Regions from separate parts of the Paenibacillus sp. JNUCC31 genome, predicted to be linked through region 2. Evidence: predicted binding sites of a transcription regulator. Region 2 holds the regulator's gene; the other holds the start of a gene.

Region 1 (4,392 bases), 3.0 Mb from region 2:
AAAAAGGGTCACCTCCGCATAACGTAATCCCTTCCAGCAAGGGATGAGTGATCACTTCATGCAATATCTGCTGCTGTCGCTCCTCCGTAAATGGCTCACCAGCCCGAAAGCTCCACGAATCGGGGCTGAAGCAGCCCGGACAGGCGTGGCGGCATCCGCTGATGAACAACACGGCACGCAGGCCTGTACCTTCATTCACTGATTCCGGGATATAACCATAGAGATTCACTGATGTTTCACCCGGTCTCGCACTTCGGCCTGCTTCGCTGCATTGAAGCGTACTTTATAGTCACCGGTCAGATATCCTGTCACCCGGCGCAACCGCTGGAAATGCACGTGGTTTTCATGAGCCTCACATCCAGGACATACATCTCCAATTACGCCCTCATAGCCACAGGAAGGACAGCGATCAATCGGATGATTGATAGAGAAATACCCGATATCCTGGGCCAGAGCGTATTGCACAATTCGTTGAAAAGCAGTGGTGTTAGCCCTCACATTCCCATCGAGTTCGACATAGGAGATCGCCCCGGCATTACATAATGTGTGAAAAGGAGCCTCCAGCTCAATCTTGCGATAAGCAGGAAGGGTATGATAAACCGGGATATGAAAGGAATTGGTGTAGTATTCCCGGTCATTGACTCCGGCAATGCTGCCGTATCGCTCACGATCAATTTTGGTGAACTTGCCGGATAGTCCCTCGGCGGGCGTAGCAAATAAGGTGATATTCAGGTTATGCTGCTCACTCATACGGTCACAGAACTCTCTCATCGTACGGATCACATTCAGCGCTTCACGATGTACATGGAGATCTTGTCCATGGTGACGGCCATATAAAGCGGTCATACACTCAGCCAGTCCGATAAAACCGATGGATAACGTACCATGTTTCAACAGGTCGGCAACCGGTTCATTCGGAGCCAGTTGTTCTCCGCCCTCCCATACGCCTTCCCGCATCATGAAATCCGATGCTTTGGCAGGCTGTTGCATCTGGATATGATAACGGTGCAGCAGTCCGGCAGCTGCATTGTGCATGACGGATTCCAATGCAGTATAGAAGCCCGCCCGATCAGCGACGGCTCTTGCTCCCTGACAGATCCCATAGCGAATGCCGAGCTTGACCAGATTGATGGTATTAAAAGACAGGTTGCCCTTGCCGCTCTGGCGATTGCGTCCAAAGCGATCAGCCAGTGTGCGTGTACGGCATCCCATTGTGGCAATGATGGTATCAGGATCATCCGGTTGGTAATAGGGCAGGTTGAAGGATGCATCCACATTGACAAAATTCGGATACATGCGACGTGAAGAACAGGTCACAGCGAGCCGGAACAAGTCGTAATTGGGTTCACCCTCGCCCTGGTTGATTCCTTGCTTGCATTGAAAAATATGTTGTGGAAACACAGGAGTTTCCCCGTTGCCGAGTCCCCGAATCGTGGCTTCCAGCAGCGACCGGGACACCAGCCGGCCTTCTGCCGAAGTACACAGACCGTAGTTCAGCGAAGTGAACGGAATCTGTCCGCCTGCACGGCTGCTCATGGTGTTCAGGTTATGGATCAGGGATTCTGCAGCCTGTTCCGTCTCCAGTTCCGTTTCTTCCTTGGCAAAGGCAAAGGCCTGTGGACACCGTTCCTTCGCTTCAAGGCTATCCAGATGCAGCTGCTCATCCTCAATTAAGGCATTCTCCCCAAACAGTCGCTGTCCCTTGCGGTAATGCTTGCGGAACGAGCGTTTCACATAAGGGGCCAGATCCCAGTCGATTTTATTGGCGGATACGCCGCCGTACTGACTGTTCTGCTGAGACTGAAAAATAATGGCGACCAGTGCCATCGCAGACATGATGGTTTGTGGCGTGCGAACCGAACCGTTGCCCGTATTAAAGCCGGAGGCCAGCAGACGGTCAAATGGGATAAAGATACAATTGGTCGTACCAAGGGCATACTGGTCCAGATCATGTACATACAGATCTCCGTTCTCCACAGCTAGAGCGAGTTCCTCTGGCAGCACATGACGCAGGGCATGCCACTTGGCGGTCTCCGAACCCAGCCGGCTCATCTTGCCGCTAAACGAGTCTCCGTTCAGATTGGCATTCTCTCTCAGGGTATCGGCATCTTCAGCGCCGATAATTCGTCTTCCCAGATCGGATAGCAGGTCGGATGCCGGGGGAGAGGTGGTCTCAAGCACGTTCATATCAGGTTCCTCCTAATAATGGGTTTGTATATTAAAAAGACTCGTTGATTACTACATGTTGATTGGTACTATCCATTTATAAACCATATATAGTTTTTTGGGTGTGATAATCATCACATGTGGTTGGCTCATGACACGCAAGGTCGGTGGTCTTGAAGGATAAAGGTTTCCAAAGGGGAAGGGTAAGCGTATAATTTCTATTTATCATGCGATTGCCATAGACAAAGCGTGGAAATGGATCGAAAACGTGCAGGGAAGCGGCTGTCCTAGCTTTCCGTATTTAACCATGCCGTTCATACCACATTTCCTGTAAGAGGAATAAACGCGGTATCCATCCATGATTCTTTTTGATTTCTGCAGTGTTAATCATATATGAATAGGTTGTGACAGCTGATTCAGAGCGTTAGGACCCTCGTTACTCGAATGGATCATTCTGTGCAGGACGGAGTAGAAGTGCAGCTAAGACAAGAGGGGTGAACCATGGGAACGGTAGGCATTACAAGGGGCTTCTATGAAAATATACAGGAAGCGGCGTCACATATAGTCGACGTATTAAGCGGCATCATGAAAGTGAATACTATTTTCGTCGCCACGAATGATGGAGTGACCAATGTCATTATGGAGGCTTTTAACCGCAAGGAAGAGTGGATTGCCAAGGGTAGTGAACTTCCTTTTGCAGCTTCATATTGCAGCCTGGTATTGAGAGATCAGGGCAATAGCCTGACCATCACGGACACATGTGAACATCCGCTGACGAAGTCAATGGATGTAACAAGCGGACTGGGTAATCGTTTCTTCGTGGGTATCCCGATTATGCGGAGATCCGGGGAAACGTTCGGTACCATCTGTCTGATGGATGATCCCGATTATGTTATCAGTGAAACGGATATGAAAACGTTGGAAGCCATGGCTGTATTTCTCGGCTACGTCGTGGACCTGGAAGATAAGCTGCATGATTCGGAGCAATTGCAAGAACAGTTGCAGGCAGAAAAGGCACGTGCCGAGTCTGAAGCGATGACCAAGTCGCAGATGCTGTCGCTGATGAGCCACGAGATCCGTAACCCGCTGAACGGCATTCTGGGATTGACGGATCTGATGCGTACACCGGATATGTCGGACGAGCAGGCCGAGTATGTGAACATGATCGAAACCAGCGGAAACATTTTACTCTCCCTGTTGAACAATATGATGAATTTTAACATTAATGATGCAGGTGAAACGGTCGTACATGATGATCCATTTGATCTGGTAGCCACGATTGAGAATACGGTCTATCTCTATGCGGGGCTTGCGACGAACAAAAACATTGAGCTGGGATTGAACCTTGAACTAAATGTTTCTCAGGTTTTTGTCGGGGATGAAATCAAGATTGGACAATTGCTGGCACACGTCATTCAGTATGCCATAGACTCGACACGCACAGGTTCGGTATTGGTTACGGCAACCGTGGATGGTGGGGATGTAGAGGAAACAGGCACGCTTCAACTGCATGTGAAGTACACCGGACGAATGGTATCATCGGACCAAAAGCTCAGATCATTTAACAATCTGGACGGACATATAAGTACACAGAAGCTCGTGGGAACCAATCTCGGTTTGGCAGTCAGCCAGAACCTTGCCCTCCTTATGAACGGCCGTATTCAGGTGTATGGCATAGGAGACAAGGAAACCGAATTCGAGATCAGCCTGCCACTTCGCAGACATTGGGAATTACCCCAGCTTGCCAACATTCAGCACCGATTGAAGGGTAAAAGGGTATTGCTTGCCAAGGACCCCGACATTCTCCAAGGGGTCTCTTCCCTGATGCGCAGATGGGAGATGGATGTGCATATGACCTCGGTGACAACCGAGGCGTATGGCTGGATTCAAGAGGGTTTCAAGCCAGATGTGGCCGTTGTGGATATGGGGCTGCTAGAGGGTGGTGCTGTGGATTTCGTGCATGATCTGAAACGTTTGATTACAGACTCGCCAGTTATTGTTTTGATTCCATATGGCATGCATATCGATCCGCATGAAGCGGATGTGTTTGATGCGGTCCTGACCAAGCCGGTGAAACAGGTGGATTTATTGAATGCATTAAGCATTATTTTGCATTAAGAGAATGAGGAGACATGACGATCTCGAGCGCACCTGTTAAGGGTGCGTTTTATTTTGTTGTTTTGAGGGAAGAAGAAGCTCGAATAAGCAGTTCCGATTCGACTTTGA
Region 2 (4,392 bases):
GTGTAACGTGTGGTACATTAATCGAGAAGAGCGTAGTAGGCGGCAGGGGAACACATTATTGTCCGAAGTGTCAGCCGCTGCGTTGAATCGGTACCGGGTATGGTAGCATGATCGAAATCGTCAAATTGTAGCACCCTTGGATTCCTCCCTCCATATACTGATATGGCAGAAATAAGCGGGCGTATACCCATACTGGCAACTGCCGGTTGGAACGAGTTCGCACAGGGGAGGAATCCGGGGTGCTGCATCATTTTATTTCATTGCTGGCGCTTGCTTTGGCGCTTAGTTTAGATGGTTTTGGAGTCGGGATTACATACGGGCTGCGGAGAACCAAAATTCCGCTGTTATCCATTGCCGTCATTTCTATCTGTTCGGGTCTGGTTATTGCGTTATCCATGCAGGTGGGTGTGCTTTTGTCTCATGTGGTATCTCCGGACGTGGCTTCGATGGTTGGGGCAGTCATCCTGCTCGGTATTGGCGCATGGTCATTGCTGCAACTCATTCGTAAACAAGGCAAGGAACAGCTGGAGATGGACAATGGAACGGATGAGGGAGCCGAAGCAGGAATAATTCGAAGTGGGAGTAGGGCAGCACCGGAGGCTCTGTCAAAAGGCAGAAATCAGGTGCTTGCGCTTGACCTTGAGCAATCTTCCTCCGGTAGATCTCTGGAACGAATGGTCTTTACAATCGAGCTGAGAAAATTGGGTGTTGTGATTCAGATTCTGCGCAGCCCCTCGAAGGCGGATATGGATAACTCGGGAAGTATATCCGTACAGGAAGCGATGTGGCTTGGCATAGCTCTGTCTCTGGATGCTTTTGGTGCAGGACTGGGAGCGGCATTGTTAGGATTCCCCACGTTGTGGACGGCATTAATTATTGCATTGTTTAGTGGGACATTTCTGTTACTGGGTATGAAGGTTGGCTTGCGCTTCGCTGCTCTGCGTTGGATGCGAAGATTATCTGTACTGCCAGCACTTTTATTAATGATTATGGGAATAATGAAGTTGTTGTGAGGTGAAATAATGAATATTGGCTTAACCGGCGGGATCGCGACAGGCAAAAGCAGTGTGTCCGCCTTTCTCGCCAGTAAGGGAGCGTTGCTCATTGATGCAGATGTTATTGCCCGGGAAGTAATGCTGCCCGGGCATCCCGTTTTGACTGCGGCTGTTCAGCGGTTCGGACAAGCCATTTTAAATGAGGACGGAACACTGGATCGGAAGAAGCTGGGCAGTATTGTTTTTCAAAGTCCGGAAGAACGGAAAGCGTTGGAGGCTATTACGCATCCTGCGATCCGTAAGGAGATGCGCGAGCGTGCTGCTGCATACGAACTGGAGCATCCGGACAAGCTTGTCGTGTCCGATATCCCTTTATTGTACGAGTCAGGGCTGGAGGATGGCTTCGAAGAAGTGATGGTTGTGTACGTCCCGAGGTCTATACAACGGGAACGGCTAATGAGCCGGGATGGAATGACGGCGGAACAGGCTGAGGCCCGAATGGACACGCAGATGGACATTGAAGATAAGAAGCAGCGTGCTGACATTGTCATCGATAACAGCGGCTTATGGTCAGAGACGGAGAAACAGATCAATTCATTTTTGCATCGTAAGGGCTTATTATGAGATTGCTGCGTAAGAAACGGGTTTTATTGTTGATGTTTGTGTCTTTTGTTTTGGTCCTGTTCCTGAATACGAATTGGATGGCCTGGTTCTATCCCATTCATTACAAGGAAGAAATTCGCGCCCAATCGCAGAGTTATGAGGTCGATCCGTTTCTCATCGCTTCCATCATCAAGGTGGAGACCAATTTCAAGACAAGCAAGGAATCGAAGAGAGGTGCCATTGGGCTGATGCAGCTCATGCCGGACACCGCGAACTGGATTATGGAACAAGGCAAAATTCCGGGCACATCGCTGGAAGAATTAAAGCATGAACCTGGAAGAAATATTCAGTTAGGTACTTGGTATTTACGCAATCTGTCAGACCAATTCGATGGAAATGAAGTGGCAATGATTGCCGCATACAACGCAGGTCCAGGCAAAGTAAATTCATGGCTGAGGGATGGTGTATGGGACGGCTCATTCGAGACGGTCAAGGATATTCCGTTTGGTGAGACCCGGCACTATGTACAACGAGTCATTTATTATTATAATCAATATGTAAAGATCTATAATACGTTCTAAGGTAGACTCTTTTCAGTAATATAGGTTTGGGTGGATTTTTAAAGGTTCTTATCTTTGTCTGAAAATCGTTGTTTGAAATATGTAGAAGCACAGAGCAGGCCGGTTGTTCACCGGCCGCCCCATGCTCCTCTGTATTACCGTATTACAATGAAGATATTATTGGTATTGACCTGCCAATTGCTGTTCTGCAATTGTTACCAGACGCTTCGTGATGTATCCACCGATCGAACCGTTCTCGTAAGAAGTCATGTTACCTTGGTATCCGTCTTGTGGAATGCTGATTCCGAGTTCTTGAGCAACTTCATATTTCATTTGCTCGAGAGCTGCGGAAGCTTTAGTTACCACCAGGTTGTTGGAGTTACCATTGCTTTGTGCCATTGCTGTTCACCTCCTCGCGGTTGGTAAAAGTATTATGTGTCGGCAATACGATTTTCATAACTATTGATAACAGGGAATTTGTGGTAAAAAGTAAAACATGGGAAGTGATCTGAATTGAAATGTCCTTATTGCGCGTATCTGGGCACAAAAGTGCTTGATTCAAGGCCAGCCAATGAATCGAAATCGATTCGCCGTCGTCGGGAGTGTGAGCAATGTAGCCGTCGATTTACAACTTTTGAAATGGTGGAAGAAACACCGCTGATCGTGATCAAGAAAGATGGCAGTCGGGAGGAATTCAGCCGGGACAAGATTCTTCGTGGACTGATCCGGGCATGTGAAAAACGTCCAGTCTCTGTAGAGACACTGGAGATGATGGTATCGGAAACGGAAAAGGCTTTGCGTAATACAGCCGATGCTGAAGTCGAGAGCCGCCAAATTGGCGAATTGCTGATGGAACAGCTGTTTCCGGTGGACGAAGTAGCCTATGTACGTTTTGCTTCGGTGTACCGTCAATTCAAAGACATTAATATGTTCATGAAAGAATTAAAATCTCTTTTGTCTAAAGAAGACATCGAGGATTAATGGAGCGGAAAAGGAGAAGAGCATTCTGGGTTACGGTCATGTGTTCCAGGTAAAAGGTTGTTCTTCTCCAATTATTTTGGTTTGCAAAAAAAATGTTGACAGCAAAAGCCGTATTTTATATGATATAGGAGTCGCCTGCGAAGCATTGCAGAGTTGGAAAACGTGGTACATTCATAGTTTGGGGCCTTAGCTCAGCTGGGAGAGCGCATCGCTGGCAGCGATGAGGTCAGGGGTTCGATCCCCCTAGGCTCCACCAAAATAGTAAATGCACGCAGTTCCTCGGAACTGCGTTTTTTGTTTTTTGTATGGACATACGCTGATAGAACGAAGAAAGTGCCATACGAAATAATATTCGATATTTACTGAACGAGAACTCATAATGTTATATAATAGCAGATAACTGGACAAGCATTTTCTTGCTACATAATTTGAATTCATAGTTTCTACAAAGTGCTGTACCTCGCCAATACGGTAAAATAAAAAGAGAGTCAACCGAAGGACGGTATAGACAATGACAACAAAATCAAGAACTATAATCGCCGAGACGATTGTCAGCAAGAAACCAGTCGATGTGGGTTTCGAAGCTCGGCATACCTGGACATTAGCTATCTTGATTGCTTGGATCGAGCGACAGTTTGGCCAGTCGTTAGCAGAAAAAGGTGGATCTAAGTTACTTACACGGCTTGGACTACTTATCTACACCAAAGATACATAAATACTTGCCCACCCAAAACCGGCTGAGAAAAGAGCATTTCGTGAGATCACGCTCCCAGCACTGAAAGAGCAGGTCATGCAAAGAAAAACAGATCACTTACTATTTAATAAACGAGTCGACGATTCGTGCATGTTTGGCGCTGCAATACATGGTTTCTTTAAGTGGCAACTCTCCAACCAGAATTTTTGGTCGGTTTCTAACTTGAATATAAAATCTTTAGTTCATCTTATATAAGTTCGACGGAGGTGAGCCTTTTTTCGTGTAAAATTTGTTCGGAACGGTTTTTTACGGTTGAAATTCGCAGTGAATCCTAACTTAGAGAGTGGGTAACAGGATATGTATAAAACAAGAATAATAAGAAAGTTATTTATGGGTGTAATCATTTTAAGTTTGCTGCCATTGTACGTATTTGACAAGGCGTTTGCCGCCACTCCAACAGCCACCATTGTTGTAGCTGACGAAATTCTGACTTCCCCGTCACTGGTAACGTTTACCTTTTCAGAAGCGGTGACTGGATTTGACCTTGGTGATTTGAGAA

What was found. Region 2 encodes NrdR, which represses ribonucleotide reductase genes. Its sites were predicted from a motif close to AACACNATATATNGTGTT; they were not measured.
Region 1: JNUCC31_RS12220 (anaerobic ribonucleoside triphosphate reductase) is a predicted target of NrdR. The motif match lies at 2,267-2,284, and genes of this name have one in related genera.

The regions. Positions count from the first base shown of each region.
Region 1 is NZ_CP062165.1:2,821,063-2,825,454, reverse strand. Features, by position in the region: gene nrdG (anaerobic ribonucleoside-triphosphate reductase activating protein) at 1-229, opposite strand, end outside; gene JNUCC31_RS12220 (anaerobic ribonucleoside triphosphate reductase) at 226-2,187, opposite strand; gene JNUCC31_RS12215 (histidine kinase dimerization/phospho-acceptor domain-containing protein) at 2,668-4,284, shown strand; gene JNUCC31_RS12210 (LacI family DNA-binding transcriptional regulator) at 4,334-4,392, opposite strand, start outside.
Region 2 is NZ_CP062165.1:5,771,689-5,776,080, forward strand. Features, by position in the region: gene mutM (DNA-formamidopyrimidine glycosylase) at 1-86, shown strand, start outside; gene JNUCC31_RS25435 (manganese efflux pump) at 240-1,013, shown strand; gene coaE (dephospho-CoA kinase) at 1,023-1,619, shown strand; gene JNUCC31_RS25445 (lytic transglycosylase domain-containing protein) at 1,616-2,179, shown strand; gene JNUCC31_RS25450 (alpha/beta-type small acid-soluble spore protein) at 2,336-2,557, opposite strand; gene nrdR (transcriptional regulator NrdR) at 2,672-3,139, shown strand; tRNA gene JNUCC31_RS25460 (tRNA-Ala) at 3,320-3,395, shown strand; gene JNUCC31_RS25465 (winged helix-turn-helix domain-containing protein) at 3,651-3,854, shown strand; gene JNUCC31_RS25470 (IPT/TIG domain-containing protein) at 4,224-4,392, shown strand, end outside.